DNA from 2 places in the Vibrio fluvialis genome. Region 1 is predicted to be linked to the other one. Evidence: predicted binding sites of a transcription regulator. Region 1 holds the regulator's gene; the other holds the start of a gene.
The links. The regulator CRP, encoded in region 1, controls carbon source genes, mostly activating them, when cyclic AMP is high. The targets are predictions, from matches to a motif close to TGTGANNNNNNTCACA.
Positions count from the first base shown of each region.

Region 2: the regulator CRP is predicted to act here: its motif matches at 13,474-13,489, upstream of mlc (sugar metabolism global transcriptional regulator Mlc).

Region 1 is NZ_UHIP01000001.1:164,626-181,113, reverse strand. Features, by position in the region: gene DYA43_RS00830 (isoaspartyl peptidase/L-asparaginase family protein) at 1-55, opposite strand, end outside; gene slyD (peptidylprolyl isomerase) at 210-779, opposite strand; gene DYA43_RS00820 (YheV family putative zinc ribbon protein) at 944-1,159, opposite strand; gene kefB (glutathione-regulated potassium-efflux system protein KefB) at 1,173-2,975, opposite strand; gene kefG (glutathione-regulated potassium-efflux system ancillary protein KefG) at 2,977-3,546, opposite strand; gene DYA43_RS00805 (ABC transporter ATP-binding protein) at 3,683-5,605, shown strand; gene DYA43_RS00800 (TIGR02444 family protein) at 5,602-6,075, shown strand; gene DYA43_RS00795 (hydrolase) at 6,188-7,165, shown strand; gene DYA43_RS00790 (YheU family protein) at 7,257-7,466, shown strand; gene DYA43_RS00785 (phosphoribulokinase) at 7,561-8,430, shown strand; gene crp (cAMP-activated global transcriptional regulator CRP) at 8,672-9,304, shown strand; gene DYA43_RS00775 (DUF1338 domain-containing protein) at 9,424-10,218, opposite strand; gene astD (succinylglutamate-semialdehyde dehydrogenase) at 10,404-11,861, opposite strand; gene astA (arginine N-succinyltransferase) at 11,895-12,914, opposite strand; gene DYA43_RS00760 (aspartate aminotransferase family protein) at 13,014-14,225, opposite strand; gene DYA43_RS00755 (aminodeoxychorismate/anthranilate synthase component II) at 14,658-15,236, opposite strand; gene DYA43_RS00750 (NAD(P)/FAD-dependent oxidoreductase) at 15,414-16,488, shown strand, end outside.
Region 2 is NZ_UHIP01000001.1:864,397-880,884, reverse strand. Features, by position in the region: gene DYA43_RS04230 (outer membrane beta-barrel protein) at 1-258, opposite strand, end outside; gene DYA43_RS04225 (winged helix-turn-helix domain-containing protein) at 656-1,534, shown strand; gene DYA43_RS04220 (hypothetical protein) at 1,531-2,019, shown strand; gene DYA43_RS04210 (hypothetical protein) at 2,784-3,017, opposite strand; gene DYA43_RS04205 (DUF2999 family protein) at 3,492-3,743, opposite strand; gene sohB (protease SohB) at 3,832-4,893, opposite strand; gene DYA43_RS04195 (YciK family oxidoreductase) at 4,983-5,726, shown strand; gene imuA (translesion DNA synthesis-associated protein ImuA) at 5,854-6,528, shown strand; gene DYA43_RS04185 (Y-family DNA polymerase) at 6,531-7,955, shown strand; gene DYA43_RS04180 (error-prone DNA polymerase) at 7,963-11,034, shown strand; gene DYA43_RS04175 (chemotaxis protein CheV) at 11,116-12,057, opposite strand; gene mlc (sugar metabolism global transcriptional regulator Mlc) at 12,175-13,398, opposite strand; gene pyk (pyruvate kinase) at 13,690-15,135, shown strand; gene DYA43_RS04160 (patatin-like phospholipase family protein) at 15,192-16,379, opposite strand; gene cydH (cytochrome bd-I oxidase subunit CydH) at 16,398-16,487, opposite strand.

The sequences.
Region 1 (16,488 bases):
AGCGTAAAATGGTGCCGGCACCACCGTGAATAGCGATAGCAAAAGGTTGAGACATGTTCGATTCCTTAACCGTCAAACGGCAAATCCTGCCGCAGAGCGCGCTGGATTACAGCGCATAAAAAAGCGCCAACCGATCACTCGATTCGCGCTTTCTGTGTCTTGCTCCGGCCAAGGCGTTTACCCCGGCCGAAGTCGCTTGTCACTGAGACTTAGTGGCAGTGACCGCCGCCACAGCAGCCGCCTTCGTGATCATGACCGTGATCGTGGTCGTGATCATGGCCACCGCAACAACCGCCTTCGTGGTCGTGATCGTGTGCCTGGTGGATGTGACCGTGTGCGATCTCATCTTCAGTCGCTTCGCGCAGTGCCACCACTTCGCATTCGAATGTCAGAGTGTGGCCAGCCAGCATGTGGTTACCATCAACCACCACTTCGTCGCCGTCGACTTCTGTGATTTCAACTGGGATTGGACCTTGGTCAGTGTCTGCCAGGAAACGCATGCCCACTTCGATTTGATCTACGCCTTGGAAAACGTCAGCTGGTACGCGCTGAACCAGCGCATCGCTGTGCTCGCCGTATGCGTCTTCAGGTGCGATAGTCGCAGTGAATTTGTCACCAGCAACTTTGCCTTCCAGTTCACGCTCAAGACCAATGATCAGGTTGTTGTGACCATGCAGGTAATCCAGTGGTGCTTCCACTGTTGATTGGTCAACCACGATGCCATCTTCCAGTTTGACTTGGTAGGCAAGGCTTACAACCACGTTCTTTTCAATTTTCATAACGGCTCCAAGGAGTTGTGTATTCAATACTCAATTCGCGCCAGCATGCTGACGACTGAGATGGCCGATATTATGGAGTAATCCCCCAGTCACCTCAAGCCATCTGTGATCGCCGCTCCGTTGAAGACAGGCTGAATCTCCATGTTGGCGGCGCCTGCGGCAATTTATTCCGGTTTAAAAATACCGATCATCTGATCGCTGCCATGCTCACTGCTTTCCACCGATTTCGGTTTGCGCTGCTCGTGATAGTCACACTCGACACACTCGACCAGCTCAATGTTGTTTTCTATCCACCAGCGCAGCGTATCCTGCGCCTTGCAGCTCGGGCAACTCGCACCGGCGATAAAGCGTTTCTTTGATTTTACGTTATTGGTGTTCACGTTCTTGGTCCTGTTACTTTTCCCAATAGCCGCGCGATTGACGATCGTTGTCCATCTCACGGCCAAAAATTTCTTCCAGTTCTTTACGTGCTTCTTTGGCGCGTAATGTCAGTTTTTTATCTTCACTGTGTTGCGGCAGCAGCTCTTTAAGCATTGCACTGTCGAGCCTGCGGAAATGCGCTTCGGCCCGCTTCGCCTCATACGGATGCATGCCCAGCGTAACCAGAGCCTGTCGGCCGAGATCCAGCGCGCCGAGGAACATTTCTCGCGAATAACGCTCCACGCCGTGGTTGAGCAGTTGATACGCTTCCACCCGGCTGCGGGCACGGGCGAGGATCTTCATGCGCGGGAAGTGATGCTGACACAGCTCGACAATTTTCATCACTTCATCCGGTGCGTCGGTACAAATCACGATGGCTTCCGCCTCTTCCGCTCCCGCCGCGCGCAGCAGTTCGAGATGCGTGGCATCGCCGTAAAACACCTTGTAACCATATTTGCGCAGCAGTTTAATCTGACTCGGGTCACTCTCCAGCACGGTGATTTTAATCTTATTCGCGTACATCAGACGACCAACAATTTGGCCAAAGCGGCCAAATCCGGCAATGATCACACGGGGTTCTTTGTTGACGATATCACTGTCGAGTGCTTCATCTGCCGATACATTGAGGTTGCGCGCAAACCATTTGCGTTGCGCAGCGAGGATCAGCGGTGTCGTCACCATCGACAAGCTCACGACCACCAGCAGGAATGACACCTGCTCACTGTGCAGTAAACCTTCACCCCTGGCCGCAGTGAAGATCACAAACGCAAATTCACCGCCCTGACTGAGAATCGCCGCCATGTTACTGCGCGCTTTTGCCCGCGTGCCGGACAAACGGGCCAGCAGATACAAAATCAGCCCTTTGACCACCACCAAGCCAACGACCGCCAGCAGCACCTGCACGGGCAGTAAAGCCAGCAGGCCGAGGTCAACCGCCATACCGACCGCGATGAAAAACAGACCGAGCAACAGACCTTTAAACGGCTCAATCGCAATTTCCAGTTCATGGCGAAATTCACTCTCCGCCAGCAGTACACCCGCAAGGAAGGTACCCAGTGCCATCGATAAACCGAGATTTTGCATCAGCAGCGCAATGCCGATCACCAGCAACAGCGCAGCGACGGTGAACAACTCACGCACGCCACTCAGCACAATATAACGAAACAGCGGACTGAGCAGATAATGACCGCCAACCAGCAGCCCAACTATGCCACACAGCATCCACACGCCATCCAGCCAGTTTCCCGCAGTATTCCCCGCCAACACTGGCATCAATGCCAGCATCGGGATCACCGCGATATCCTGAAACAAGAGCACCGCAAATCCCGACTGCCCGGTTTCACTGCGCGACAGCCCCTGCTCTTCAATCACACGCAGCGCAATCGCGGTCGAAGAAAGCGCCAGCCCCATTCCGACCACCAGGCTGCTCTGCCAGGCAAGCCCCAATAAATGAGCAACACTGGCCAGCACTGCCCCCGTGACCAACACCTGCGCGCCGCCCAGGCCCAGAATCGGACCGCGCATCTGCCACAGTTTTTTCGGGTTCAACTCAAGACCAATCAGAAACAGCAGCAGCACCACGCCAAATTCGGCGAAATGCAGAATCGCGTTCACATCGCTGATGAGTCCCAGCCCCCACGGACCAATCGCGACCCCAGCCAGCAAATAGCCGAGTACCGACCCCAAGCCCGCGCGCTGCGCCAGCGGCACTGCCACCACAGCAGCCGTCAGGAACACCACACCGCTCTGCAGGAAATCTCCGGTTAACGAGGCCATGTTACTGTCCTCCTCCGTTGAATGGGTCTTGCAGCCACTGATAATATTCTTCCGCGTGCTGATAACGTTCTACTTCGCTGACGTTGCGCGCCCAGTACAGCACCAGCGGCTCCACCCACTGCATGCAGCACAATGCTGCGGTCAGTTCAAACGGCTGGAGAATTTCGCCGATGGTATAGCGGTTGTAGCCGTCTTTGGTGAATGCATCCCGATGACCACCGGTGGTCACCACGCTGCGCCACACTTTGTCTTTCATCGCGCTTTCATTGCCGAACGCAAAGCCTTTGCCGAGCACGCGGTCAATCCATTCTTTCAACAGTGCCGGGCAGGAATACATGTACAGCGGATGCTGGAACACAATGACGTCATACTGCAGCACACGCTGGTGCTCGGTATTCACATCAATGAAGAAGTCAGGATAAGTGGCATAAAGATCGAGGATAGTGACGTGTTCCAGTGTGGCGATCTTTTTGATCATCACCTGATTGGCAACCGAATGATCCGGCTCAGGGTGTGCGTACACCACCAGAACTCTGGGCTTATTGGCTGTGAACGTTTCAGCGTTTGTCATTCCTTGACCACACTCCGTTTTGTTAACAATAAGTGACTTAGCATCATAACCCAATTTGCATAATGATCGACATTTATCCTTATTCCCCCTACTATTCCGGGCGAAAAAGTTTAAGGCCAAGACAGACGATATTTTTATGATTACCTTCTCTGACATTCAGTTACTGCGCGGTGGAAAACCACTGCTCGATCAGGCTTCGGCCACCATTCAGCCCGGCGACAAAGTCGGCCTGGTCGGGAAGAACGGCTGCGGTAAATCCACGCTGTTCGCACTGCTGAAAGATGAACTGAGCATTGATGCCGGTTCGTTCAGTAAACCGGCGCAATGGGAACTGGCCTGGGTGGCGCAGGAAACTCCGGCACTGGATCGCAGCGCATTGGAATACGTCATTGACGGCGATCGTGAATACCGTGATTTAGAACGCCAGTTGGCCCAAGCCGAGCTGGCGGATAACGGCAACAAAGTGGCCGAACTGCACGGCCACATTGAAACCATCGGTGGTTACAGCATTCGCGCCCGCGCTTCCGAGCTGCTTGATGGTCTGGGCTTTTCTCAGGAACAGATGAGCTGGAGTCTGACTCAGTTCTCCGGTGGTTGGCGTATGCGCCTCAACCTGGCTCAGGCGCTGATTTGCCGCTCAGACCTGCTTCTGCTCGACGAACCGACCAACCACTTGGATTTGGATGCCGTCATGTGGTTGGAACGCTGGTTACAAAGCTATCCGGGCACGCTGATCCTGATCTCTCACGACCGCGATTTTCTTGATCCGATCGTCGGCCGCATCATTCATATCGAAAACGAAAAGCTCAACGAGTACACCGGTAACTACTCATCGTTTGAAACTCAGCGCGCGCAGAAGATGCTGCAACAACAAGCCATGTTCCAGAAGCAACAAAAGCAGATGGCTCACATGCAAAGTTACATCGACCGCTTCCGTTACAAAGCATCCAAAGCCCGCCAGGCGCAGAGCCGTATTAAGGCTCTGGAGCGGATGGAGAAAGTGCTGCCGGCGCAATTTGATAACCCGTTCAGCTTTGAGTTTCGCGAGCCATCGGCGCTGCCAAACCCCATTCTGATGATGGATGAAGTCAGCGCAGGCTACGGCGATCATCTGATTCTGGAAAAAATTCGCCTCAATCTGGTACCGGGCAGCCGCATCGGTCTGCTGGGCCGCAACGGCGCCGGTAAATCCACGCTGATCAAACTGCTGTCGGGTGAACTGAAACAGCAAGGCGGTGACCTGACCTATTCGCAGGGCGTGAAGATCGGTTACTTTGCCCAGCATCAACTGGAAACACTGCATCCGGAAGAAACGCCGCTACAACACATGATGCAGATTGCCCCCGACAAGAACGAGCTGGAACTGCGTAATTATCTAGGCAGCTTCGGTTTCCACGGCGACAAAGCACTGGATAAAGTTGGCCCGTTTTCCGGCGGTGAAAAAGCGCGTTTAGTATTAGCGCTGATCGTGTGGCAAAAACCCAACCTGCTATTGCTCGACGAACCGACCAACCACCTGGATCTCGACATGCGACAGGCGCTGACGTTTGCACTGCAAAGCTTTGAAGGCGCAATGGTGATCGTCAGCCACGACCGCTACCTGCTGCGCGCCACGACCGATGATCTGTACTTAGTGCATGACCACCAGGTTGCGCCGTTTGATGGTGACTTGACGGACTACTACAAGTGGCTGACCGATCAACAAAAAGCCGAACGTAAAGAGACACAGGCGCAAGCTCCGGCGAAAGACAACACCAACAGCGCCGCGGCGAAGAAAGAGCAGAAACGCCGTGAAGCCGATTTTCGCAAACAAACCGCACCAATTCGCAAAAAGCTGACACAGCTGGAAACGAAAATGGATAAGTTGAATGCCATCGTCGCCGAGGCTGAGGAACAATTGTCCGATTCCTCACTGTATGATGCGGAAAATAAAGCTAAACTTACTCAAGTACTCGCTACTCAGGCCAGTGCCAAGTCCGAACTCGAAGAAATCGAAATGGACTGGATGGCAGAGCAGGAAGTCTTGGAAGAGATGGAACAGGAGTTCAACAGTCAATGAGCCAAGAGCACGTCAGAATCCCTCTAACGCTGGAAAGATTATGGCAATTCAGTTTGCAGTATTACAGCGTGCGCGAGGTGAAAGAGGCGTGCTTAAGCCTGCAGAACAACTTCAACGGCAACGTCAATCTGCTGCTGCTGCTCAAGTACCTCGACGAGCAGCAGGTGACGCCGCAGGAACACGACTGGCAACAGGTGGTTGACTGTCTCAGCCGCTCCGAAACACTGATCCACAGCTATCGCGACATGCGCCGCAAGATGAAAGCGCATCTGCCGGATACGCTCTACCGAGAAGCGCTGCAATTTGAACTGCAACTCGAAAAACAGCAGCAATCGGATTTGGTCGACTGCATCAATCGGCTGACGCTGGAAAACAGCCACGGTGAAGCCCTGACACTGCGTTACTGCCGCCAACTCGGCGCAGAGCATCTGGGCACCGTGTTTATGAAGCCAGTACCACCATCCTTCTGATCCCGCCTGTTTTGGGCAGCGCTTCATAAAAAACCACCACGACTCGCCGAATACGCCAATCTGGGGTAACTTGGGTATATACTCATTAAATCACTTTGTATTGGTTTGAATTATGACCCAGTTTGTTGCCGCAACCGGCCTGAAAAACCCGCATCTGCAAACGCTGTTTCCGCGTTTTATTCGAAAGAAAGCACTGTTTGAACCGGTGTGGCAGACGCTGGACACTCCGGACGGCGACTTTCTCGATCTCGCTTGGAGCGAAGACCCACACCACGCTAACGCGCAAAACAAACCGCTGTTTGTGCTGTTTCACGGTTTAGAAGGCTGCTTCTACAGCCCTTATGCTAATGGCCTGATGCACGCGTTTGCCCGCGACGGCTGGCTGTCCGTGATGATGCATTTTCGCGGCTGCAGCGGCAAACCGAATCATCTGGCTCGTGCTTACCACTCCGGAGAAGTGCAGGATGCGCGCTTTGTGCTGGAAACCCTGCGCGAACAATTTCCTGAGCAGACCATGATTGCGGTCGGCATTTCGCTCGGCGGCAATATGCTGGTCAACTATCTGGCCGAGTTCAATGCCGATCCAATCGTCAGCGCAGCGACCGTGGTCTCGGCGCCGCTCGATCTCGCTGCCTGTTCCGAGCGCATCGAACGCGGCTTTTCCAAGCTCTACCGCACTTACCTGTTGTCGTCGCTCAAACACAATGCGCTGCAAAAGCATCACCTGCTCAAGGGCGAACTGGGCTTGTCCTATCACAGCATCAAACGCGTGACCCGTTTGCAAGAGTTTGATGACCTAATCACCGCGCCGCTGCACGGTTTCAAGGACGCGCAGGATTACTACCAGCGCTGCTCGGGGATCAACAAGCTGAAAGACATTCGCGTGCCCACGCAAATCATCCATGCCAAAGACGACCCGTTCATGACCGATGCGGTGATCCCGAAATTTGTCCTGCCGGAAAACATCGATTACCGTCTGTTTGATCAGGGCGGCCATGTCGGCTTTCTCAGCGGGTCGCTGCTTAAGCCGCAATTCTGGCTCGAACAATCCCTGCCGGCTTACTACGCCAGTCTGCGCGATAAAACTTAGTGCGTTGCCAAGTTGCTGCGACCTGACGCTGGACCGCTGAGGCGTTATACTTGGCAGCATTCAACCACGAACATAAAAGCAAGAGGTATTTATGATCGTTCCGTGGCAGCAAATTGCGCCCGATACGCTCGACAATCTGATTCGTGAATTCGTGCTGCGCGAAGGCACCGATTACGGTGAAGTCGAGATTTCTCTGCAAGATAAAGTCGATCAGGTTAAGGCTCTGTTGCAATCCGGAGAAGCCGTGATCGTCTATTCAGAATTGCATGAAACCGTTGATATAAAAGTCAATCATCGTTAACGGGTGACAACAGCAAAGTTTTACGTGCTATAGTGATTCGGCTTGGGCTGTACTGATACAGCCCCGTTTTAAGGACTCAGAGACAAGGTTTGTCATGTCAGCGAAACACCCAATTATTGCCGTCACCGGTTCGTCGGGCGCCGGCACAACCACGACCTCAGAAGCGTTCCGTAAGATGTTCAATATGATGGACATCAAGCCCGCTTGGGTGGAAGGCGACAGCTTCCACCGCTTTACCCGTCCGGAAATGGACGTCGAGATTCGCAAGGCGCGCGAGCAAGGCCGCCACATCAGCTATTTTGGTCCGCAAGCCAACGACTTTACCGCACTGGAAGACTTTTTCCGCCAGTTTGGGAAATCCGGCACCGGCCAGGTCAGACGCTATCTGCACTCGTTTGACGAAGCCGTGCCCTACAATCAGATGCCGGGCACCTTTACCCCATGGCAACAACTGCCGGAAAACTCCGATGTACTGTTCTACGAAGGACTGCACGGCGGCGTGGTGGATGGCGAAGTGAACGTCGCGCAGCACGTCGATTTTCTGATTGGCATGGTGCCGATTGTGAACTTGGAATGGATTCAAAAATACGTACGTGACACGCGCGATCGCGGCCATTCCCGGGAAGCGGTGATGGACTCCATCGTGCGTTCGATGGACGATTACCTCAACTACATTACGCCGCAGTTCTCGCGCACCCACATTAACTTTCAGCGTGTGCCGACCGTCGATACCTCCAACCCGCTCAACGCGAAAGGCATCCCCAGTCTGGATGAAAGTTTTGTCGTCATTCGCCTGCGTGGGATTAAAAACGTCGACTACCCTTACCTGCTGGCGATGATTGATGGTTCGTTCATGTCGCGTCACAACACCATCGTGGTGCCGGGCGGGAAAATGGGATTTGCGATGGAGCTGATCGTCAGGCCGCTCCTGCAACAATTGATAGAATCAGGGAAAATTGGCTAGTCAACGCCCTACTGTGTCGATTACTTTTCATACCGTGATCATGTGCACAGTTTTGCGTAGATTATCCCCTGTCCTACACGATTAAAATCAAGAAATCGTTTTGGAAAAAGGATACTATTCCATACCGAAACACAAGATAACTTGCAGCAATAAGAAAGTCCTCTTATTCTAGTGAATCCAAATAAGGCTTCGCTAAAATATGGATAGCAGCAAGCGTACCCTGCAGAGGAAGTGAGATATTATGGTTCTAGGTAAACCTCAAACCGACCCGACACTAGAGTGGTTTCTTTCACATTGTCACATTCATAAGTACCCTTCAAAAAGCACGCTAATTCACGCGGGCGAAAAAGCAGAGACTTTGTACTACATCGTTAAAGGTTCTGTTGCGGTACTGATCAAAGATGAAGAAGGTAAGGAGATGATTCTGTCTTACCTGAACCAAGGTGACTTCATCGGTGAGCTTGGCTTGTTTGAAGAAGGTCAGGAGCGTACTGCCTGGGTTCGTGCAAAATCTCCTTGTGAAGTCGCGGAAATTTCATTCAAGAAATTCCGTCAGCTGATTCAGGTTAACCCGGACATCCTAATGCGCCTGTCTGGCCAGATGGCTCGCCGTCTGCAAGTGACTAGCCAAAAAGTGGGTGACCTGGCGTTCCTAGACGTAACTGGTCGCATCGCGCAGACCCTACTGAACCTGGCGAAACAACCAGACGCCATGACCCACCCAGACGGTATGCAAATCAAGATCACTCGTCAGGAAATCGGTCAAATCGTTGGCTGTTCTCGTGAAACCGTTGGCCGCATCCTGAAGATGCTGGAAGAGCAGAACCTGATTTCTGCACACGGTAAGACTATCGTGGTATACGGTACTCGTTAATCGTCACCGAGACAGAATAGGAAAAGCCACCTTGCGGTGGCTTTTTTATTTGCTTGTGGCCAGGAGAGAGGAAGGTTGTCCGCCACTGGACTACAGACAACCCAAAGCCACTCGCGAAATTACTTGCTGTCGGTACTTTCGAAAATCTTGTCTGCAGAAGCGGCCACAAAGCCTGTGTAAAGTTCACCGTTGCCCATTGGGTAGCGCTTGGCAAACTCATAAAAGCCGCCCGGAATGATTTCTGTGCCTTCAATGAAGGTCACCGGCACTTTGTCTGCCATCGTTGATGACTGCTCCAGCAGCACCTCTGGTGAGCCCTTCACTTCGCCACCAGATTCGTTGATGGTAAAGCCTGCGCTGCGCAGATGATCGTTCACCTGTTTCACTTCATCCAACGCATTCAGCTGGTTAACGCTCACCGTAAAATGGTTGGCACCATAACCGTGTGCTGCCAGCCAAGAGGCGTATTCGCTCTCTTTCGCCAGTTGCAGATAATCGGCATAGCTCAGATCCCACAGACGGCCACCGTAGAGGAAAGCATCGCCTTCCAGCTTCGTGGCATCAACTTGCGCCACCAGCTTAGCAACAATCGCTTGTAGCTCTGGTGAACACTCTTCCACTTTCAATTCACTGATGAACACTTTGGGTTGCAGCGGATCCGGATGCTCGAAATGTTTCGCTACCAGTTTTTTGCTTTCAAACACGTAATCACCGCACGGCTTGTAGCCCAGCGCCAGAAACGGTTTCGCCAACGTATCAATCCCCAGCGGTGCCACGTTAAACGTACGCAGGGCGATGTGATCGTTGATCAGCGCTTCGTCTTCCTGAAGCAACTGGTGTACTTTGTCGGCCGACGGGCAAAGACGTCGAATATAGTCATTCCATAGGGATTCAAAGAGAACTGCTGGCGTCATAACGCCTCCTTGTCTGCGCTGCTCTGCAAGCAACCTGGGTTATTGGATTCTGTTGCCCAAGTGACCACTCACTACTTGGGGCTAATATGAATATTTATTGTTGTAATAGTAAAAAGTGGCTACCCGGTCCGAAGCCCGAGAAGGACCGGGTAGCCTTCAGCCTGTGACGTTAGCTAAATCGTAAATTACAGTTCGATACCCGGACTCAACGTGGCTGGCAGTTCGGTTGCCGAACCTTCCATCGACGCCATCGGGTAGGCACAGTAGTCCGCCGCGTAGAACGCACTTGGACGTAGGTTACCCGACGCACCCGGACCACCGAATGGCGCATCGCCACTCGCGCCCGTCAGCTGACGGTTGCGGTTCACAATGCCGGCGCGAATGTGGTCAACAAAGTATTCCCATTCGCTGTCATCGGTGGTGACCAGGCCAGCCGACAGGCCAAACTGGGTGTCATTGGCCAGTTCAACCGCCTGAGCCAACGTTTCGTAACGCACCACTTGCAGCAGCGGGCCGAAGTACTCTTCGTCCGGCAGCTCGGCAATCGGGGTCACATCGATGATACCCGGAGTCACAAACGCCGCTTCCAGACCGCGCGCTTCAACCAGAATTTCGCCGCCTAAAGATTGCAGGTTTGCCTGCGCTTTGAGAATAAAGTCCGCGGCCGCTTTGGAGATTTGTGGCCCCATAAACGGTGCGGGTTCAGCAAATGGCTGGTCGATGCGCAGTTTCTGAGTCGCTTCAACCAGACGCGTGATCAGCGCATCGCCCTTATCACCGTGTGGTACGTACAAACGACGAGCACAGGTACAACGCTGACCGGCACTGATGAAGGCCGATTGAATGATGGTATAAACGGTGGAATCCAGGTCGCCGTAGTGATCAGAGATCACCATCGGGTTGTTGCCGCCCATTTCCAGCGCCAGCATTTTACCTGGCTGACCCGCAAACTGACGGTGCAGCAGATGACCCGTGTTAGCACTGCCGGTAAACAGCAGACCATCGATACCTTTCGACTGCGCCAGCGCAATCCCGGTCTCTTTACCGCCTTGTACCAGGTTCAGAACACCCTTAGGCAGACCCGCTTCTTCCCACAGTTTCATCGCGACTTCACCCGTCCAAGGTGTTTGTTCAGACGGTTTGAATACCACGGTGTTACCCGCCAGCAGCGCTGGCACGATGTGGCCGTTTGGCAGATGGCCCGGGAAGTTGTACGGCCCAAAGACCGCCATCACGCCCAGCGGACGATGACGCAACACGATTTGGTTGCCCGCCGCTTCACGCACGGTTTCACCGGTACGGTCGTGGTAAGCACGAATCGAGATCGCAATCTTGCCAGCCATCGCAGCGGCTTCCGTGCGGGTTTCCCAAATCGGTTTACCAGTTTCTTTAGCAATCACTTCAGCGATCGCTTCAGCGTTGGCTTTGACCTTTTCAGCAAACGCCAGCACTACTTTTTCGCGTTCCGCGAATGGCAGTTTCTTCCACTCAACAAACGCAGAGCGCGCGGCTTTTACGGCATCTTCAACCTGAGCTGGCGTGGCACTGTCGCCCTGCCAGACGATTTCGTTGTTGTATGGGCTCAAAGAGGTGAAGTGTTCACCCTGACCAGCCACCCATTGACCGGCAATCCACTGAGTCATTGTCTTATCCTTCAATTCGTTACTGTGCTCTGACTATTGAGCAAGGATGCGCAGGAAGTCGCCATTGTCGACTTGCAGCGCTTCAGCCACTTTAGGCGCAATAATCACGGTTCCACGCTCACGGTTATAGGCTGCTTTCGCCGCCGTCGCGCGGAAATGTTCAAAAGAGGTATTACACATCAGGAAATCCTGCGAGCTGGAGTGCTCGGCGATTTCCACTTTGGCACGTACGGAATCACGTACCGACTCGATATTGCGCAGGTCACATTCTACTGACGGGCCCGCATCAAAAATGTCCACATAGTTGCGGCAGGTGAAGCCTTCTTTTTCCAGCAGCGCCAACGCCGGACGGGTTTTCTCATGCACCTGACCAATCACTGCCTGCGCTTCTTTGCTCAGCAGGTTGATGTAAATCGGCAGTTTCGGCATCAGATCGGCAATGAAGCCTTTCTTGCCAATACCTGTCAGGTAATCCGCCATGGTGAAGTCGATTGAGAAAAAGTGTTCCTGCAACCATTTCCAGAACGGTGAGTTACCCTGTTCATCAGAGACACCGCGCATTTCAGCGAAGATGGTTTTAGAGAAACGATGCGGATGTTCCGCCATCATCAGGAAACGACATTTCGACATCAGACGCCCGTTCAGACCTTCACGGAACGGAGCGCGCAGAAACAGCGTGCAGATTTCCGAACAACCGGTGTAGTTGTTACCAAACGTCAGCAGCTTAACCACATTGTTGACGCCCAGTTTTGGCGACGCGTGCACGATGGTGCTGATGTGGTAAGAGTAAAACGGAATATCCCAGCCCACGGAAGCTTCAACACCTGTGGTCCCCGCGACTTCACCCGTTTCGGAATCAAAGCCAACCATCAGGTAGCCTTCATCGCCCGGCTGGTTCACGTCGGGTTTGGTAAAGCTGTATTCGGAATGTTTAATGCGATTGGTTAACAGTTCTTCGTTAACCGGCAATGAGGTGAATCCATGACCCGATTCCACTGCGCAGGTGTGCAGCGCCTCGTAGTCTGAAATTGCAATAGGGCGAACAACTAGCATCAATACTCCCTCCAGATGCAAACAGGTCTGAATGCCTCGACCTGATAACGTCGCCATACCGCCCCCATCCCATGGGTTTGGTATGGCGTACGGGCTCGCTTAAACTAGGGTAGCAATTGCTTTGTCTAGTCGTGCTAAGCCTTCTTCGATTTCTTCTTTAGTAATAATCAATGATGGGGTCATACGAACAACGTTCGCACCGGCCACCAACAGCATCAGACCTTGTTTACCTGATGCGACCAACACGTCACGCGCACGGCCTTGCCACTCGTCGTTCAGCGCCGCACCTAACAGCAGGCCCTGACCGCGAACTTCTTTGAACAGGTTGTACTTCGCGTTGATCTTTTGCAGACCTTCACGGAACAGCGCTTCACGCTCTTTGACGCCAGCCAACGTTTCTGGCTTGCTCACCACATCCACGACGGCTTCTGCAACCGCACATGCCAGCGGGTTACCGCCGTAGGTCGAACCGTGCACGCCCACTTTCATGTGCTCTGCCAGTTTCGATGTGGTCAGCATCGCGCCGATTGGGAAACCGCCGCCCAGTGATTTGGCAGTACTCAGAATGTCCGGTGTCACACCGATACCTTGGTAAGCGTAGAAGTGGCCGGTACGACCGTTACCCGTTTGCACTTCATCGAAGATCAGCAGCGCATTGTGTTTGTCACACAGCTCACGCACAGCCTGAACAAATTCTGGTGTTGGCGACACAATACCGCCTTCGCCTTGCAGAGGTTCCATCATGACAGCACAAGTGCGGTCAGAGATGTGCGCCTGCAGCGCTTCCACATCGTTGTATGGCAGATGCGTCACATCACCTGGTTTTGGACCAAAACCGTCCGAGTAAGCCGCTTGGCCACCCACAGTCACGGTGAAGAATGTACGGCCGTGGAAACCTTGTTTAAATGCAATGATTTCAGACTTTTCAGGGCCATAAACGTCCGCAGCGTAACGACGTGCCAGTTTCAGTGCCGCTTCGTTTGCTTCGGCGCCCGAGTTAGCAAAGAACACTTTTTCCGCAAAGCTGATTTCAGTCAGCTTCTTCGCCAGACGCAGTGCTGGTTCGTTTGTCATCACGTTGCTCAGATGCCAAAGCTTGTTGCCCTGCTCTGTCAACGCGTTCACCATTGCTGGATGACAATGACCTAAACAGCTCACCGCGATACCGCCGGCAAAATCGATGTACTCGTTGCCCTGCTGATCCCACACACGTGAGCCCTGTCCCTTAACCGGGATGAATTCCATCGGGTTGTAACAAGGCACCATTACCTCATCAAACAAACCGCGTTCTACTTTAATTTCCACTGTCATTGCACATTCCTTCTCGATACCGCATGCCTGGCAGAAAGGCAGTCCTTTCACAAAATCCCGACGTTGAGATTTTGTTTTGCATATAAGCCGATGCAGCATTGTATTTACAAATTATTAACCAATTCAATAGTGATTTATTCTTTCAGCCAGCCGATTCAGCTCACAATCTTCACCACTAGTGATTATTTATGCACCAAGTAAACGCTTTTATGAAGTACTTTTTCATTATGGGTAAAAAAAGCCGTGCCACACCACGGTCAGATCAGGCGTAGCAAGGGATCGGCAGGATCTGCGGCGAATAAATTTTCAATGTAGAAAAAAAGAAATTTAGATGACGAAAATGTTAAGAATAGTGATCGTGATCAGGAAAAATCGCGCAGGCGTCCACGACCACGATTCGGCGGCAGCGTACGGTTTTACTGGGATGAGGGATTATCGGCGCAGGAAATTGGCCAGCAGTTCATGGCCTTGCTCGGTTTTGATCGATTCCGGATGGAACTGCACTGCATCAATAGGCAGAGTTTTATGCTGGTAGCCCATGATCTCGTCCGGAGTGCCATCCGGCAGCTCCGTCCAAGCCGTCAGCTCAAAACAGTCCGGTAAGGTGCCGTTTTTCACCACCAGCGAATGGTAGCGCGTGACGGTGAGCGGATTATTGAGTCCGGCGAACACGCTGCGCCCGGTATGACGCACCGGAGAAGTCTTTCCGTGCATCACCTGACGGGCACGCACCACTTCACCACCGAACACCTGCGCAATCGCCTGATGGCCGAGGCACACCCCCAGAATCGGCAGCCGGCCGGCAAAATGCTCAATCGCCGCCAGTGAAACGCCGGCTTCATTCGGCGTACATGGCCCCGGTGAAATCACCAGATGGCTTGGCGCCAGCGCTTCAATTTGCTCCAGCGTGACTTCATCGTTACGCACCACTTTCACCGTCGCACCCAACTCGCAAAAGTACTGGTAGAGGTTGTAAGTGAATGAGTCGTAATTATCGATAATCAGAAGCATAACGTCGCCAGCGTGAGACAAGAACCCCTCGCATTCTACAAATCAGCGCGCCAGATTCAATCAATAAAGCAGATTTCATCACGTTTCTCTCATCTTCGACTTAAGAATAATGGCACGGCCATTTTCATTAGCTACTATTAATTTAGTTATTACTAATTAATAGTAAGGAAGAACGAGATGAAGAGGACCATCGTTATCGGCGCCGGGTTAGGCGGCATGTCTGCCTGCTACGAACTACGACAAAAACTGCCTGCTGACCATGAAGTCATGTTGATCAACGAAGGCTCTGAATTTCACTTTATTCCGTCCAATCCCTGGGTTGCATTGGGAGAACGGACCAAAGAGCAGGTGATTCTCGAACTGAGCCCCTACGTGGACAAATTCGGCATTCCCTTCAACACGTCAGGGGTAACCGCCATCGACGCCCAAGCGCACTCACTGAGTACTGGCGATGGTCAACAGTATTGTTACGACTACCTTGTCATTTGCAGCGGTCCGAAACTGGCATTTGAAGCGGTACCGGGCTCAGGGCCGGAGAACGGCTACACCCAATCGATCTGCACGGTTGATCACGCGGTGAAAGCTTACCAAGCTCTGCAGCAACTGGTCGACAATCCGGGACCGGTCATCGTTGGCGCCATGCAGGGTGCAAGCTGTTTTGGCCCCGCCTACGAGTACATTCTGTCGCTCGAAAGCCATCTGCGTAAACTCAAAGTCCGCGATAAAGTGCCTATGACGTTTGTCACCAGCGAGCCCTATATCGGCCACATGGGCCTGGGTGGCGTGGGGGACTCCAAAGCGCTGATGGAACATGAATTCCGTGAACGCGGTATCAAATGGATTTGCAATGCTCGCGTCACTCAATTTGAAGCAGACGTGGCACACATTGAAGAGCTCAATCGCAAAGCCGAAGTCGATTTCGAACATGCACTGCCCTTCAGCATGGCGATGTTCCTGCCTCCGTTTAAAGGCTCAGCGGCGATTGCGGCCGTACCGGACCTGTGTAACCCGAAAGGTTTTGTCATGACTGATGAATACCAGCGCAGCCCGGTGTACGACAATATTTTTGCCGCTGGCGTGTGTGTGGCTATTCCGCCTCTGGAGCAAACTCCCGTGCTGGTGGGTGCTCCCAAAACGGGTTTTATGATTGAATCGATGACCACGGCCATTGTGGAGAATATTCTCAGCTTGGAGCGCGGTGAAGCGATGCACACCAAGCCGACACTCAATGCGGTGTGTCTGGCAGATATGG
Region 2 (16,488 bases), 700 kb from region 1:
CAATCCCCAATCATCCGAGCTAGTGTTCGTGTAACCACCCGTGATACCAAGAATCTTGTTCATACTGTAGTCAAACTGAATGCCGTAGCCTGTAAACTGGGTTGTATCATCATCGCGATTGTGATCGCTCGTATCATTGTATGCCTGCCCGACCACTGAAGCGCCAACGCTCAAACCATCGAAGTCAACTTGTTCTGCTTGTGCCACTCCTGATAGTAGAGTCGCAAGAGTTACAGTGATCAAAGTAAATTTCATCATTTTTTATACCTTATCTATTGGTAAAAGCTCAAAGCTCTTAAACTGTGTTTTCATTTAAGTTCTTTACCGTCACGCCTCTATCCATAGCTTTCACTGTGAACACAAAAAACTTAGTTAATGCTGATTTGGCGACGTATCAATAGCTTCTAACCATCATTCCGTATCAGTGATGAAACCTTAACGCCATCACTAGAAAAGGTATTCTAATTAAAATTAATAATTATAATTCACTTAAAAATCAACCAGTTAAATAGATAATTAATTTATAGTTTCAAAAACAAGTAGAGTGGATAAAGAAGACCTTCATTTTTGAGTTAGCGTCACTCAATTTGTCATCAAGACGGTTTGTAGTACTATGGTTTCGTATCGGCATGCGAAAGTGAGAGACAAGCATAGAATGACTAGCAACTACATATATATTGACTTTAGTGAGGAAGGAGGGAGCTATTTTATTGCTGTCGATCAAGTGAGATATAAATGTTCCTATGCTGAATCAGCGATACTCGCTCACTTGCTAAATCACAAAGGTGAGTACTATAGTAAAGAGAACCTCGCATCAATTGGATGGCCAGGAAAACTGGTCTCGAAAAACTCAGTCCCAGTCTCTATTGCTAACCTTAGAAAGATCCTAAAAAATCACACTCAGCTGGATATCATCATCAATGAAAAAAATAAGGGATACGTTGTTGTAGACCCTAAAATTCTGCTTTCAGAAACAGAAACAGAAACAGAAACAGAAACAGAAACAGAAACAGAAACAGAAACAGAAACAGAAACAGAAACAGAAACAGAAACAGAAACAGAAACAGAAACAGAAAGTATGGCCGAGGCCGCACAGGTCATCAATAAAAAGTCTCCTTTCCCATCGGTGCGCCTCCAACAGTTAACATCTCAATTCATCGGTTATCCTCTTTTGGTTGTTAATCTGATTCTTCTCGTGCTGTTTGTATTGCAAAGCAACAATCATATTGAAACATCACCCGTCAACATTGTTCAAACTAATAGTTATATTGCTGTATTACCAAATAACGACACCACGTTGTTTTCTAAACTAGTCTCCACCCAGCAGGGCTCTGATACCAAAGAAATCGCATTTAGCAGCTTGGACAAAATGATCAAACAGGCTCTTCAACAAAATAAACATGTTTTATTTATCAACTCTATAGGAAACAGGGTCGTTATTGACTGCTTAAGGCAAGAATCTTTGGTCTCCTACTCTGGTAACGACCTAGATGAAATTTTTCAAGAGCTGAAAATCCGCGGGTGTAATCTATGAAACACTTAAAAATAATTAACACATTGCTTTTTTTTATTCTTGTTATTGCATTCATTTCAATAAACAGAAGAAGTGAATTACCTGTTGATGGATACTATAAAAGAAATGAAGTCATCATCATGAATAATGAAGATAGAATTGAGTTAAAAACCAATGTCGACTTTTTGTCTAAAGAAGAAAAATACACATCCATCGTAAATATTTCCGACATTTACAATAAAAAACAATATAGCTCATTTTCTATCAATGGTGACATTTACAGTAAAGATGGAATACTTTTCTCCAAGACCAAAAAAATTGAAGAAGTTGAACAAATTAACAAGCCAGTTGTGTTTATTGCTTCATCTTCACCTATTGTCAGTCAGATACAAAAATCTTTTTTAGGTGTCGATATCTACAAAGAAAGAAGATACCAATATTTGCTGGCTGATAAATACTTCTGCTACTACGATGTGGATAAAATCATTGTTCGATGCATGGAGTAATTAGCTAGGCTTCGGAAATAACGATTATTAATATTAATTATTTCTTATCTCTTTTGTCTAACACTATCTTTCGAAAAAATGCACAAAAGAGATATGACTATGAGACTAGGAATTATTTTATCCGTTCTATGCTGGCTATCCATTATCATCACCTTCCAGGCTATTATTACCTTCATTTATTCTGGATAACCTATGTTACCCTACCAACAGAAACTGAACGCTCCTCACTTGGACCTACTGAGCTCAACATGCTCACGGAGCTTGTGAGAACATTCATCACTGTCAATCAGCATTGCCGTCTATCTTACGATCATTGCAGGTTAAGACCAGTTCATATGGACGGCACGTTCCGATTCAAGTGTAACCAGAATGGCGAATGTATCGATCGATTTTTTCTTTATGTATAGCCTCACACAGGCGATTTTCCTGTTGCTATCAACAAAGTTTTCAAGTCAAGAGTCCACGGCTGAATGCTGCGTGCTTGCTCCGTGTGATGGTTGGATTGCTGAGATGAAGAAAGTGAATTGCCTATTAATCTCGTTGATTAAGGATGAATAATCTTTAATCCGAGTAAACCACTCTTTTCTTTTTAAATAGATGAGTCAGATCTAATCGGGATCAACGCATCTTAGGATGCTTGATTAGACTGTATTATTTTGTCGTTAGGCCCGGAGGGAGTTGTGAGCTCTGCCTATATACTCCCTACAGGTGGATTATGATGAATGTGATCGACATTGCTATATCACACATCAACAGTTCTGTGTTTAATTGCAGCTCAGGCCTCGTTTCTGCACTTCTGTTTTGTTCGCTTCAACGTAGTAAATATTGGTGTCTTCCTTGTAGTTTTTACATAGCTCCTCATCCGAGAACTTCGCAGCACGCTCTTGGCTCGCGTTAGCGGCTTTTTCTTTTAAGGCTGAACATCCAGTCATACTAAGAACTAGGATGGATAACGTAAGGGTAAACAGGTTCTTGTTCATTTTAACTGTACTTAGCATTCGTACCACTCTCTATTGTAAAGTTGTTTGATTGGGAAAAGATGTAACCGGAGTATGTACTCAAACCCACGGTCAGTCGTAAGGTCATTCGTTCAATTCGTTTTCATCACAGAACGTCGTTGACAAGCTGATTATCTGACCACATGAACTGAGTTCCCAATTATTAAATTTAATTAGGCAGAGCTAAGGCATCTGGATATCTTCAGGGCAACGAACAGAGAGAGGCTTATTGGCTTGCTATGCTTAAATGATTACATAGCTATGACCCATTAAACATTTTCAAACGCCTCCAGCTCCTAAAACCAAATGGAACACAGCGCTCCATTTATTCCTCATTTAGTGAGAAATTCGTGGATAAATATTTACGGTACCTGGAATAACTAAAGCCGTTCCGACCTGCGCCAACGAAAAACAAAAAGGGCCGTCAGTATGACACCGGCGACCCTTTCCATTGCTTACGAACCAGCAATAAACTTACTGCTGCAACTTCGCCTTCGCTTCTTCAACTTTCGAGAAATCCAAGCCCAGCTCTTCCACCGCTTCTTTAATCAGCGCCGGATTTTGCATCACTTGGCCCATCAGTAGTTGCAGTTTTTCCTGCGGCAAACCCAGTTGGCTGATGGTCATCATCGCGGCCAGCGGGTTTTGCGTCAGCGCCTGAAACAGCTCACCAATTTGTTGGTCACTAATATTGTTCTCTTTCAACAGTGCGAGAATCGGGTTCATCACAGTACCTTTTTAACTATGTCATCAAATGAACGAGGTCATCAAACGAAAGCGCCCGTATTGGGGCGCTTGGGTGGTTCAATATGGATTATACAATCGGACGCTGGCCGCGGCTGATAAGCTTCAGCAACACGCTGTCGGCAGCTTCACCGGCCACACCCGCCAGCTTGGCGGTCAGTTTTTTCTTCTGCACGTAGTGGAGCGCCAGTACGGTTTTGTTCTTACACGCGTCGACAATCAGGTCGTCTGAGGTTTTGATCTCATCCACCAGCCCCAGTGCTTTGGCTTGGGTACCGAACCAGTGCTCGCCAGTCGCCACTTTTTCCAAATCCAGATCCGGACGGTGTTCACGAATAAAGTCTTTGAATAGTACGTGCGTTTCTTCCAGCTCTTCTTTGAACTTTTCGCGTGCTTTATCGGTATTTTCACCGAACATCGTCAGCGTGCGTTTGTATTCACCCGCGGTCAGCTGTTCAAATTCAATGTCGTGTTTCTTCAGCAATTTGTTGAAGTTAGGCAGTTGCGCGACCACACCAATCGAACCGACAATCGCAAACGGCGCCGACACGATTTTATCGGCGATACATGCCATCATGTAACCACCACTGGCCGCCACTTTGTCGACCGCAATCGTCAGCGGCAGACCAGCTGCTTTCAGGCGATCCAACTGAGAAGATGCCAGGCCATAGCCGTGCACCATGCCGCCGCCCGTTTCCAGGCGCAGCAGCACTTCATCGCCCTGTTGTGCAACCGCCAAAATGGCCGTGACTTCTTCACGCAGCGAGGTGACTTCTTTGGCATCGATGCTGCCGTGGAAATCCAGCACGAACAGATGCGGATCGCGCTTCGTATCTAGTTCACCGCTTTTCGCTGCTTTTTTGACTTCTTTTTCGCGAGATTTGTTCTTTTCCTTTTCGCTTTTCTTCTCCGCTTTGTCGCGGGCTTTCAGAAAAGCGTCATCATGGAGATGAGATTCAAGCTGTTCCACTGTCTGCTTGTGTTGCTCAGTCAGGTTGGTGACTTCCAGCTCGCCTTTGGCGGCGCTGTGTCTTCCGCCCACGGACTTCACAATGACTAATAACACCACGAGAGCGACGACGACAGTCGCAATCTTGGCCAAAAACAGGCCATAGTCCAACAAAAATTCCAATGTGTTCATCCTCTTCAATGCGAATTGGTGTATTGTAACCACCTTGTCACGAAGACTTAAAGCAAATCATAAGAATAAGGAAACGTAACGTGGATTATTCAGTTTCTAAAGATGCCCTGAAAGATAAAGTTATTCTGGTGACCGGTGCTGGTGATGGCATTGGTAAACAGGCAGCCATCTCTTACGCCGCGCACGGTGCTACCGTAATTCTGCTTGGCCGCACAGTGAAAAAACTGGAGCAAACCTACGACGAAATCGAAGCCGCGGGTTACCCGCAGCCGGCAATCGTTCCGCTGGACATGAAAGGCGCCACCAAACAGAACTACGTTGATATGGTTGATACTATTGAGGGCCAGTTTGGTCGTCTGGATGGTGTGTTACACAACGCAGGGATTCTTGGTGTATTGAGCCCATTCGATCAAATCGGCGAAGATACGTTTGATGATGTGATGCAGGTGAATGTGAAATCTCAGTTCTTGATGACACAAGCACTGCTGCCACTACTGCACAAATCTGACGATGCGCGCATTGTGTTCACCAGCTCAACGGTGGGGCATGTCGGTCGTGCATTCTGGGGCACTTACTCGATCTCAAAGTTTGCTACCGAAGGCATGATGCAAGTGCTGGCAGACGAGCTGAGCGACAGCACCATTCGCGTCAACGCCATTAATCCTGGCGGCACCCGCACGGGCATGCGCGCCAAAGCGTTCCCGGCAGAAGATGCTGAATTGCTGAAAACGCCGCTGGATATCATACCACTCTACGTCTATCTGATGGCGCCGGAAGGGAAAGCGGTCAACGGTCAGTGCATCGACGCACAACCCAAAAAATAAACGAAAAACTCGTTCTGAATTCAAAGCCTTGCTCAATCAGCAGGGCTTTTTACTTTCTGCACCGCGACTTTTCTCTTGAATGTTCAATATAACGAAATATACTGTACAAATATACAGGTAAATTGTTATGTATGAACTGATCGAACACCTCAAAAATAAACACTGGTTATGGCAAGGCTCCGATACGCCGTGCGAGCCGCCCTCCCATGCTACAGGCTTTGCCGAACTCGACCACCAGCTGGCTGGCGGCTTTCCGGCACACGGCGTGATTGATATTCAGTCGGCATGCGGCATCGGTGAACTACGTCTGTTGTTTCCTTATCTACAACAACATCATGAACGCCTGACCGTACTGATCAACCCGCCGGGACAAGTGCACGCCGAAAGCCTGCAACACGCCGGAATCCATCTCGATAACGTGTTGATTCTGACCCCGCCAACCGCCAAGGAAGCGTTGTGGTCAGCCGAGCAATGTGCTCGCAGCGGCGCTTGCAGCCAAGTGCTGTTGTGGCAGGACAAACTGGAAGTGCATCACGCGCGCCGTCTGCAAGTGGCGTGTGAAACCGGTGACTGTTTGCAGTTCCTGTTCCGCTCGCGCCAAGACAACCTGTTTTCTTTGCCCGTGACCATGACACTCGTCCTGAGCGCCCATCCTCAAGGCGTGGAAGTGAGTGTTCCCAAACGTCGTGGCGGCTGGCCATTGGGCGCTTTTTCTGTCTCGATGGCAGAGCGCTGGCAAGCGCTCACATTGCCCCGACCCGCATCGGTGGTGGTGCCGTTTCCGCTGCGCAAGCAAGGCTGATGATGACGCTGTGGATCTACCTGCATTTTCCTGCGCTGCAACTCGATACTGTGTTTGCGCCGACGGCAGAAACGGAGCCTGCGGTTCCGGTGGTGATTGTCGATGGGCGCGTGCATCAAGTGGTGCAAGCCAACGAACTGGCTTTCAACCAAGGCATCACACTGGACATGGGGCTTGGCAGCGCGGCCGCGTTGTGCGCGGAGCTGCAAGTACACCCTTACGATGCCGAGATTGAGCAACGAGCGGTGGAAGAAATTGCGCAGTGGCTCTATTTGGTCACCTCCGACATTGCCCTGTATCCGCCGCAAGGGCTTTTGCTACGCGCAACCAATATGCTGTCGCTCTATGGTGGCCTAACCGCTTATTGGCGCACGCTCAGCCATCATCTGGATCAACGTGGCGTGCGTTACCACTACGGGTGTGGTTTCTCACCGTTGAGCGCCATGTTGCTCGCCAAAAGCGGTGCCAACCTGATTGAAGCGGATACGGCTATCTTGCGCCAAAAGGTCGGCCGCTTTCCGCTGACCGCCACCGAACTGGAAGGTAAACATACCGATAAACTGGCGCGCGTCGGCATTCGAGACATCGATAGCCTGCTCGCGCTGCCCATGCAGGAGATCGCGCGCCGCTTTGACATCGATTTGGTCAACTATGTTGGCCGGCTGCTGGGACAATTCAAACATCCGGTCAGTTTTTATCATCCACCGGAAGCGTTTCACAGCCATCTGGAACTGCTGTATGAAATCGACAACGTGCAGTGGTTGGAAAAACCGCTGCGCCGCCTGCTCACGCGGTTGGAGCTGTTTCTGACACTGCGCAATCAGGTTGCGTTCGATCTGAAACTCACGCTGACGCAGCGTGACAAAATTCAACACAGTGTGACATTCACTTCCGCGCGTGGCGATTATCAGGCGGAAAAATGGGCGCAGTTGTGCCGCTTGAGCATGGAATCGCTGCTGCTGGAACATCCAGTCGTCAGCCTGACGCTAAGCGTGGTGCGGGCGGGGCTTGCCGAGCAGACTGCCGAAGATTTTTTCTCGGGCATCAAAGGCCAACAAAGCGCGTTGGAACTGATCACGCTTCTGCAAGCCAAACTCGGCCCATCGCATGTGCACAAGCTGCAACTGGGTGATGACCCAAGGCCGGAAAAGCGCAGTCGCTATGTCCATCCAAATGTGCATCCAGCCACGACAACAACCGAGCCACTGCGCCGCGCCGAATTGCGCCCCAGCCTGCTGTTACCGCAGCCGCAGCCGCTGTGCGAAGCGGTCTCGTTGATTCATGGCCCGGAGCGCATCGCGACCGGTTGGTGGGACGGCCACAACATGATTCGTGATTATTTTATCGCTCGCACCGAGCAAGGGCGCTGGCTGTGGGTGTTTCGCACTCCCGAGCAGCAATGGTTTATTCACGGCCAATTCAGCTGAGGCAATCATGGTTTATGCAGAACTGTTCTGTCAGAGTAATTTCTCGTTTCTGACCGGCGCATCTCATCCCGAAGAATTGGTCATTCAGGCTGATTTTCTGCGCTATCACGCCATTGCGATTACCGATGAGTGCTCGCTCGCTGGCGTGGTCCGCGCCCACACTGCCATAAAGCAGCAACAACTGGGCATCAAACAGATTGTCGGCAGCCTGTTTCAGCTCAATGACGAGTGCCGCTTTGTATTGCTGTGCCCGAATCAGGACGCGTATGCTGAACTGTGCCGCATCATCACCAATGCTCGGCGGCGTAGTGAGAAAGGCCAATACAAACTGTCGGAATGGGATGTGATGTCGGCGCGCCACTGCCTGGTGATTTGGCTGCCGAGCCACACCGAGCGCGACAAGTACTGGGGGCAATGGCTGCGTCAGCATCACCCCCATCGATTATGGCTGGGCGTGCAACGCCACCTCGGGCCGCAAGACAACGCTTACCTCAGCCACTGCCGCACGCTGGCACGAGAATTAGAGATGCCAATTACCGCCTGCGGCGGCGTGTTGATGCACAACGCAACCCGCCTGCCCCTGCAACACATTCTGACCGCTATTCAACGCGGCCAGCCGGTAGAACACATTCAGGCCCATTTGGTGAGCAATACCGAGCGTGCGCTGCGCAGCCAGGCCAAGCTGAGTAAACTGTTTCCGCCCGAATGGCTGCAAGAAAGTGTGCGCATTGCTGAACGCTGCGAATTCCAGTTGGGCTCGCTTCACTACCGCTACCCCAGTGAGTTGGTGCCCGATGGTCACACGCCGATGGCCTATCTGCGTCAGCTCGTCGAGCAAGGCAAAGCGCTGCGCTTTCCGCACGGCGTGCCCGCCGACATCAACGCCACAATTGAAAAAGAGCTGACGCTGATTGAAGAGCTCGATCTGCCCTACTACTTTCTCACCATTCACGACATTGTGATGTTCGCCAAACACAGCGGCATTCTTTATCAGGGGCGCGGTTCGGCGGCCAATTCCGTGGTGTGTTACTGCCTGGAAATCACTTCGGTGGATCCACGCCAGATCAGCGTGCTGTTTGAGCGCTTCATCAGTAAAGAGCGCCAAGAGCCGCCGGATATTGATGTCGATTTTGAACACGAACGGCGCGAAGAGGTGATTCAGTATCTGTATCGCAAGTATGGCCGTGAGCGAGCAGCCTTGGCGGCGACGGTGATCAGCTATCGCTTTAAAAGCGCCGTGCGCGATGTGGGTAAGGCGCTCGGCATCCATGAGGCGCAACTCGATTTTTTCATCAAGAACGTTAACCGCCGCGATCGCGGTTTGGGCTGGCAAGCGCAGCTCACTGAACTGGGCTTGGAACCGCAGTCGCTCAAAGGACAGCAGTTTATTGAGCTGGTCAACGAACTGATCGGCTTTCCACGTCATTTATCACAGCACGTCGGCGGTTTCGTTATTTCCTCCGGCCCGCTGTACGAACTGGTGCCGGTTGAAAATGCCGCTATGCCGGAACGCACCATTATTCAGTGGGATAAGGACGATTTGGAGAGTCTCGGGCTGTTTAAAGTCGATGTATTGGCACTTGGCATGTTAACCGCGATTCGCAAGTGCTTTACCTGCATTGAGCAGCAGTATCAGCGCAAACTCAGCATTGCCGATATCACTCGCCTGCAGGATGATGCCAACGTGTATGGCATGATTCAGCGCGCCGACACCATTGGCGTGTTTCAGATTGAATCGCGCGCTCAGATGAGCATGCTGCCACGCCTGAAACCGCGCTGCTACTACGATTTGGTGATTCAGATTGCGATTGTGCGTCCCGGCCCGATTCAGGGCGACATGGTGCACCCATTTCTCAAGCGGCGCGATGGCATTGAAGACGTCACCTACCCGTCAAAAGAGGTGGAAGCGGTACTCCAACGCACCATGGGCGTACCGATTTTCCAAGAGCAAGTGATCAAAATTGCCATGGTCGCTGCCGGATTTTCGGGCGGTGAAGCCGACCAATTACGCCGCGCCATGGCGTCATGGAAGAAAACTGGCGAGCTGGCGAAATTTCGCACCAAGCTGATCAACGGCATGCTGGCGCGGGGTTATGAGCTGGCGTTTGCCGAGCGGATTTATGATCAAATCTGCGGTTTTGGCGAATACGGTTTTCCGGAAAGTCATTCAGCCTCGTTTGCGGTACTGGCGTACTGCTCTGCATGGCTGAAATACTACTATCCGGAAGCGTTTTATACCGCGCTGCTCAATAGCCTACCCATGGGGTTTTACAGCGCCTCGCAACTGGTTCAGGATGCTCAGCGTCACGGCATCGCGGTGCTACCGGTGTGCGTGAACGCCTCGCAGTGGGATCATCAAGTGGTCGAGCATGATCAGCAATGGGCAATGCGCCTTGGCCTGCGACAGGTAAAAGGCTTCAGCGAACAAGGTGCGCAATTGCTGCTGAACGCTCGTCCGGCGCAAGGATTTCACCACCCGGCGCAGTTGAAACGTTGCGGGCTCACCCAAAAGGACATGGAGTCGCTCGCGTCAGCCAACGCGCTGCACAGCTTTGCGCATAATCGCTATGCGACCCGCTGGACAATGATGGATTCGCTCTCCGATTTGCCTCTGTTTGAGCAACTAGAAGAAGCTGCGCCTGCGCTGTATCAACAGCCCAGTGACATGGATACCTTGGTCGAAGACTACGCCTCGCTCGGTTTGTCTCTCACCCAGCACCCGGTGACCTTGCTCGATACCGCAGGCGAACTGGGGCGTTTTACCCGCATGCGAGATTTGATTCAGTTACCGCACAAGTCGCTGGTCACCGTGGCAGGAATCGTCACCGGACGCCAGTCCCCTGGCACGGCGGCGGGCGTGACCTTTTTTACTCTGGAAGATGATACAGGCAACATCAATGTGGTGGTATGGCAAGCCACTGCGCGGGCGCAAAAAAGCGCCTATATCAGCGCCAAGATGCTGATGGTGAAAGGGATTTTGGAACGCGAAGGCAGCGTAATTCACGTCATCGCCGGCCGACTTATCGATCTGACGCCAAAACTCCACCAGTTACAAACTCAGTCGCGGGATTTTCATTAACGTTGCGCGGTGCGTTAGCTTCACCGACAAAAAAAGCGCTGACCATTCAGCGCTTTTGAATGCAAGTGTACTTGGCTGCGATTAGAGAATTTCACGCATGCGATCTTGCACCGCTTCCACCAATCGGTCCGGCTGGAACTTGGAAATAAAACGGTTACAACCGACTTTCTGCACCATGGCTTCATTAAAGCTGCCACTCAGAGAAGTATTGAGGGTAATAAACAGGTCCGCCATGCGCGGGTCGTTGCGCACTTCATGCGTCAGTTTATAGCCATCCATTTCCGGCATTTCGGCATCGGTGATCATCATCAGCAGCTCTTTGTTGATGTCTTTGCCTTTATCACACCAGCTTTTTAGTAGCTTCAACGCTTCCAAGCCATCGCGACATTCGATGATATTCAGACCAAGCTGTGACAGCGTGCCTTTCACCTGGTTACGTGCGGTTGATGAGTCATCCACGATCAGAATATTACGTCCGACCATTTCATCCACCAGCGCAGGATCCAGCACCTCTTGTGAGATCGACACATCGTAATCGATGATCTCTGCCAGCACTTTTTCAACGTCGATGATTTCAACGATTTTAGTTTGGTCCTGCTCTTTGATTTGGGTAATCGCCGTCAGGTAGTTTGAACGTCCGGCCGATTTTGGTGGCGGCTGAATCTCGGTCCAAGCGGTATTGACGATATTACGCACCTGCCCGACCAGAAAGCCCTGCACTGTACGGTTATATTCGGTGATGATCAGATTTTGCTCGGGGTTTTCTAAACGCGAAGGCGGAAAACCAATCGCGCGGCGCAAATCGATAATCGGCACAGGATCACCACGTAACGACGCCACACCAGTAATGTTCGGGTGCGAACCCGGCATTTTGGTGGTTTTCGGCATCTTAATGACTTCCCGAACCTTAAATACGTTGATAGCAAAAATTTGGCGACTATTTAAGCTAAATAGCAACAATTCGAGGCGGTTTTCCCCCACCAGATTGGTACGCTGATCGACCGTATTTAAAATACCCGACATACAAAATCCCAAAAGTGAATAACGCTCTATAGCTAAACAGTATAGCTATCTTCGCGAATGGTAAATGTAACCTGAACGGCAAATGTAAACCGGAGAGAGGAAAAAACGAAGAAAAACTTACCCTTCAACCACTTTCATCAGCAACAAACCATCGTACAGCGCCTGTTTGATCAGTGCGGCACCGGGCATGGTCGCTTGCTTATAGAAACGCGATTCCACCAGTTGTAAATCCTGATGGTAAACCGGCAGGCTCTGCTCTTCGATGCAACGCTGAATCGCAGGATACAGCACATTTTTCGCCTGATTGATGACGCCACCAATCAGCACTTTTTCCGGGTTGAACAGGTTAATCACAATCGCGATGGCCGAGCCGAGATAACGGCCCAGTGTTTCTACCACGTCGACCGCAAGCGGATCGCCTTCCGCGGCCGCGGCACAAATGTCTTCGATCGTAATGTCTTCGTGCGCTTTTTCGCTCAGCGACGAGGCTTCACCGGCAGCAAGGCGTTCTGCCACTTGTTCACGAATGGCCTGCGAACTGGCAACCGTTTCCAAACAGCCAATATTACCGCAATGGCAGCGTTTGCCATTCGGATCAATCTGAATGTGGCCCAGCTCCCCGATATTACCGTGACGACCTTGCAGCACGCGACCATCAAGAATGATCCCCGCCCCCAAACCGTGGTGAATTGAGATCAGTACTGAGTTGTCGACGTCTTGTGAATGACCAAACAGTTTTTCCGCCAATGCCCAGGCACGAGTGTCGTTGGCCACAAAGACCGGCAGGCCGGTCGCCTTATAAATCTCCGGCCCTAAAGCCAGATTTGCCACATTGTAGTGTGGCATTTGCAGCACAATGCCCTGATCGGAATTCACCAAGCCAGGGAGCGTAATGGCAATGCTGGTGACGCGATCAAGCTGTGCAGCGTAAGTCTGGAAAAATTCGTCAATTTCAAACAGCAGCCGCTCTAATACATCATCCTGATCGATTTCGTGTATATCGATTTTGGTATCTATCAGTACATCGCCACCTAACTCATGGAGCGCTATGGTCAGGTAGCCACGTCCGAGACGCATGGAGAGAAATTGCCAGCCTTCATTGTTAGTTTGTAGCCCCACCGCAGGACGACCTCGGCTGATGGCTTCTTGGACGGTGGTTTCGTGTATCAGGTGAGCTTCAATCAATTCTCGGGTGATTTTGGTAATACTTGCTGGCGCAAGTTCACTTTCTTTCGACAGATCGATGCGGGATATGGGACCTTTTTGGTCTATGAGTTTATATACACGGCCAGCATTGACCTGTTTGATGTGATCAATATGGCCTGGTTGAGCCATGTACATGGGGCGCTCCAGAATTCAATAACCTGCCAATTTTTTTACTTTGCGAAGTAATTGTGAAGCAATTTGGTGAATAGCCGTGACAGGCATCACGCATATACGTGGAACTTTGTGTTTTCAGTCAAATAGTGATCCATCTATTCCCGGATTCAATACCCGCTGGTCAGTTATTTTTCGACATTAATTATCTTGTTGCAAAGCGTAAATATCCTTCAGGGCTCCCAAACTCTTCAAATATCTTGCATATACTTAAGGAGTCTCAATTCCTCTGTCCGATCATTTCAGGAGATCAGAATGACCTCAGCATTAAGAAGAACAAAAATTGTCACGACTTTAGGGCCTTCAACAGACAAAGGAGAAACTCTGGAAGCGATCATCCGCGCGGGAGCCAACGTAGTACGTATGAACTTCTCGCACGGCTCAGCCGAAGATCACAAAGCCAGAGCGCAGAAAGTGCGCGAGATTGCCGCCAAGTTGGGAAAACACGTCGCGATTCTGGGCGACCTGCAAGGGCCGAAAATTCGTGTCTCGACCTTTAAAGAGGGCAAAATTGAACTTATCGAAGGTGAACGATTTGTACTGGATGCCAATCTGGCTCCAGGCGAAGGGGATCAGGATGCTGTCGGTATTGATTACAAAAATCTGCCAAAAGATGTGCAACGTGAAGACATTCTGCTGCTGGACGACGGCCGCGTACAACTACTGGTGGTTGCAGTCGAAGGCAGTAAAGTACACACCACCGTACTGGTTGGTGGTCCGTTATCAAACAACAAAGGCATCAACAAAAAAGGCGGCGGTCTGTCTGCCGATGCGCTGACAGAAAAAGACAAACGTGATATTCAACTCGCCGCTGAAATCAAAGTGGATTATCTCGCCGTATCGTTCCCGCGCAACGGTGCGGATATGGATTATGCTCGCCGCCTGGCCCGCGATGCCGGCCTCGAAGCCCGACTGGTTGCCAAAGTCGAGCGTGCGGAAACGGTCTCCTGTGACGAAAACATCGATGATATCGTACGAGCATCCGACGTAATCATGGTCGCTCGTGGTGATTTGGGGGTGGAAATCGGTGACCCGGAACTGATCGCCGTGCAGAAGAAACTGATTCACCGCGCCAAAGCGCTGAACCGCATTGTAATTACCGCAACACAGATGATGGAATCAATGATCGCAAACCCGATGCCGACGCGAGCCGAAGTGATGGACGTTGCCAACGCAGTATTGGATGGCACCGATGCCGTCATGCTGTCCGGTGAAACTGCGGCGGGTAAATACCCGGTTGAAACCGTCAAAGCAATGGCAGAAGTGTGCATCGGCGCAGAAAAGATGATTGAATCCAACCAACAAAACTATCGCATTGATCGCTCCTTTACCACCGCTGAAGAGACCGTAGCCATGTCAACCATCTACGCAGCCAACCATCTGGAAGGTGTTAAAGCGATGGTGACCCTGACCGAATCCGGGCGCACCTCACTGATGACTTCACGTCTCAACTCGGTGCTGCCGATTTTCGCGATGTCGCGGAATGAAAGTACCCTTAACCGCTGTGCACTCTATCGCGGGGTCATGCCGTTCTATTTTGACAGCAAAAATGGCACTGGCTTTGAAGTCGCACAAGCGGCGCTGGAAGCGCTGAAAGAGAAGAAACTCCTCGCCTTTGGCGATCTGGTGATCATCACCCAAGGTGACATTATGGAGGTGGAAGGTTCCACGAACTGTATGCGTATCTTACCTGTCCTCTGATTGCGAAACCGTAAAAGGCCCGTAAACCGGGCCTTTTTATTTATCGCTGTTGTGGCTTATTCACCATGATCCGGCATCGAAAGCGCATGTTGTTTCAACCGTTCCGACTTGAGCTCACTGGCATCAAGATAGGTTTTAACAAAACGAAAACCGGCTTCCCGCCCAAGTTCATAATCGTGCATCAGGTCGTCTGTACTGCTCAACAACGAACTGGATTTGAGCGGTTCACTGGGTGCTATCTGCACAATAAACGTATCATCCGGTGGCGTGCGCAGAAAATCACACGTCAACGAATACGTCTGGTAGTGCACCATCAGCATGTCTGCCAGACCGGAATCAAACTTATCGCCAATCAGGTGGCTTAAACGATAGATATCATCAGCGCCAAACAGCCAACGACCACCGTTTAAAGTACCAAGATGTTTGTGCTCCATCTTCGCCAGCTTAGATTTCTCGATCTGCTGATAGAAGAAGCTGTTCCAGTCATCTTTCCATTGGACGAGTTTGTTTTGCCACTGATTCTGAATGGTATTAAACGAATCCCGAAACCACTTCACGGGCTCATGTTGGGGTTCTATACGAATTGGCAATTCCGATTCATCTTCCAGATTCTCAGTACGAATCACGGCAATGAAGCGTGCTTCGCGGCGCCAGGCCTCCTGAACCGGAATCGAAGCCGACACGCCACCATCAATATAATGTTGATGAGCCAGTTCCACTTCATGAGGATACAAACGTGGGATTGCACAAGTCGCAATCAGCACGTTGCGCCAGTCCGGGCCAAGAATCGGAAAATAGAAATCGCTCAATGTTCGGGTCGAGGTCACCGCTGCAAACGCTTTTCGCTGACCAAGCACCTGACGGCCCATGTCCAAATCCAATCGATACGGATAATCACAAATCTTATCCAGTGCCCAGTCGAGATTTAAATACTGCTTACGCCGAATGTAACTAAACAGGTGGAAAAACTGCGGGTCAGTGGTTAAGTCGACAATAAAAGACTTACCCAACTCAGGTTGACGACACAAAAACGAGCTGATGTTCAGCGCGCCCGCTGACGTGCCAAAGAATTCTTCGAATGGATCGAAATTGGACATCATAAAGGCATCAAACACACCGGCGGTAAAAATCCCTCGCTGCCCGCCACCTTGAGCGACCAACGCGTTTTTTCCGCCGATAAATTTGGAGAGTCGAGTTAAATCGACCCGAGAGTCCAATTCAGAAACAGTTCCACTATTAATCATAAGCAGAACCCTTATTGCTTAACTTGTAATGGCGATGAGTCCAAAGCCAATCAATACTGCAAACACGGTCACAACGACGCAAAGTGCAAATTTGAAATCGCGTTCCATA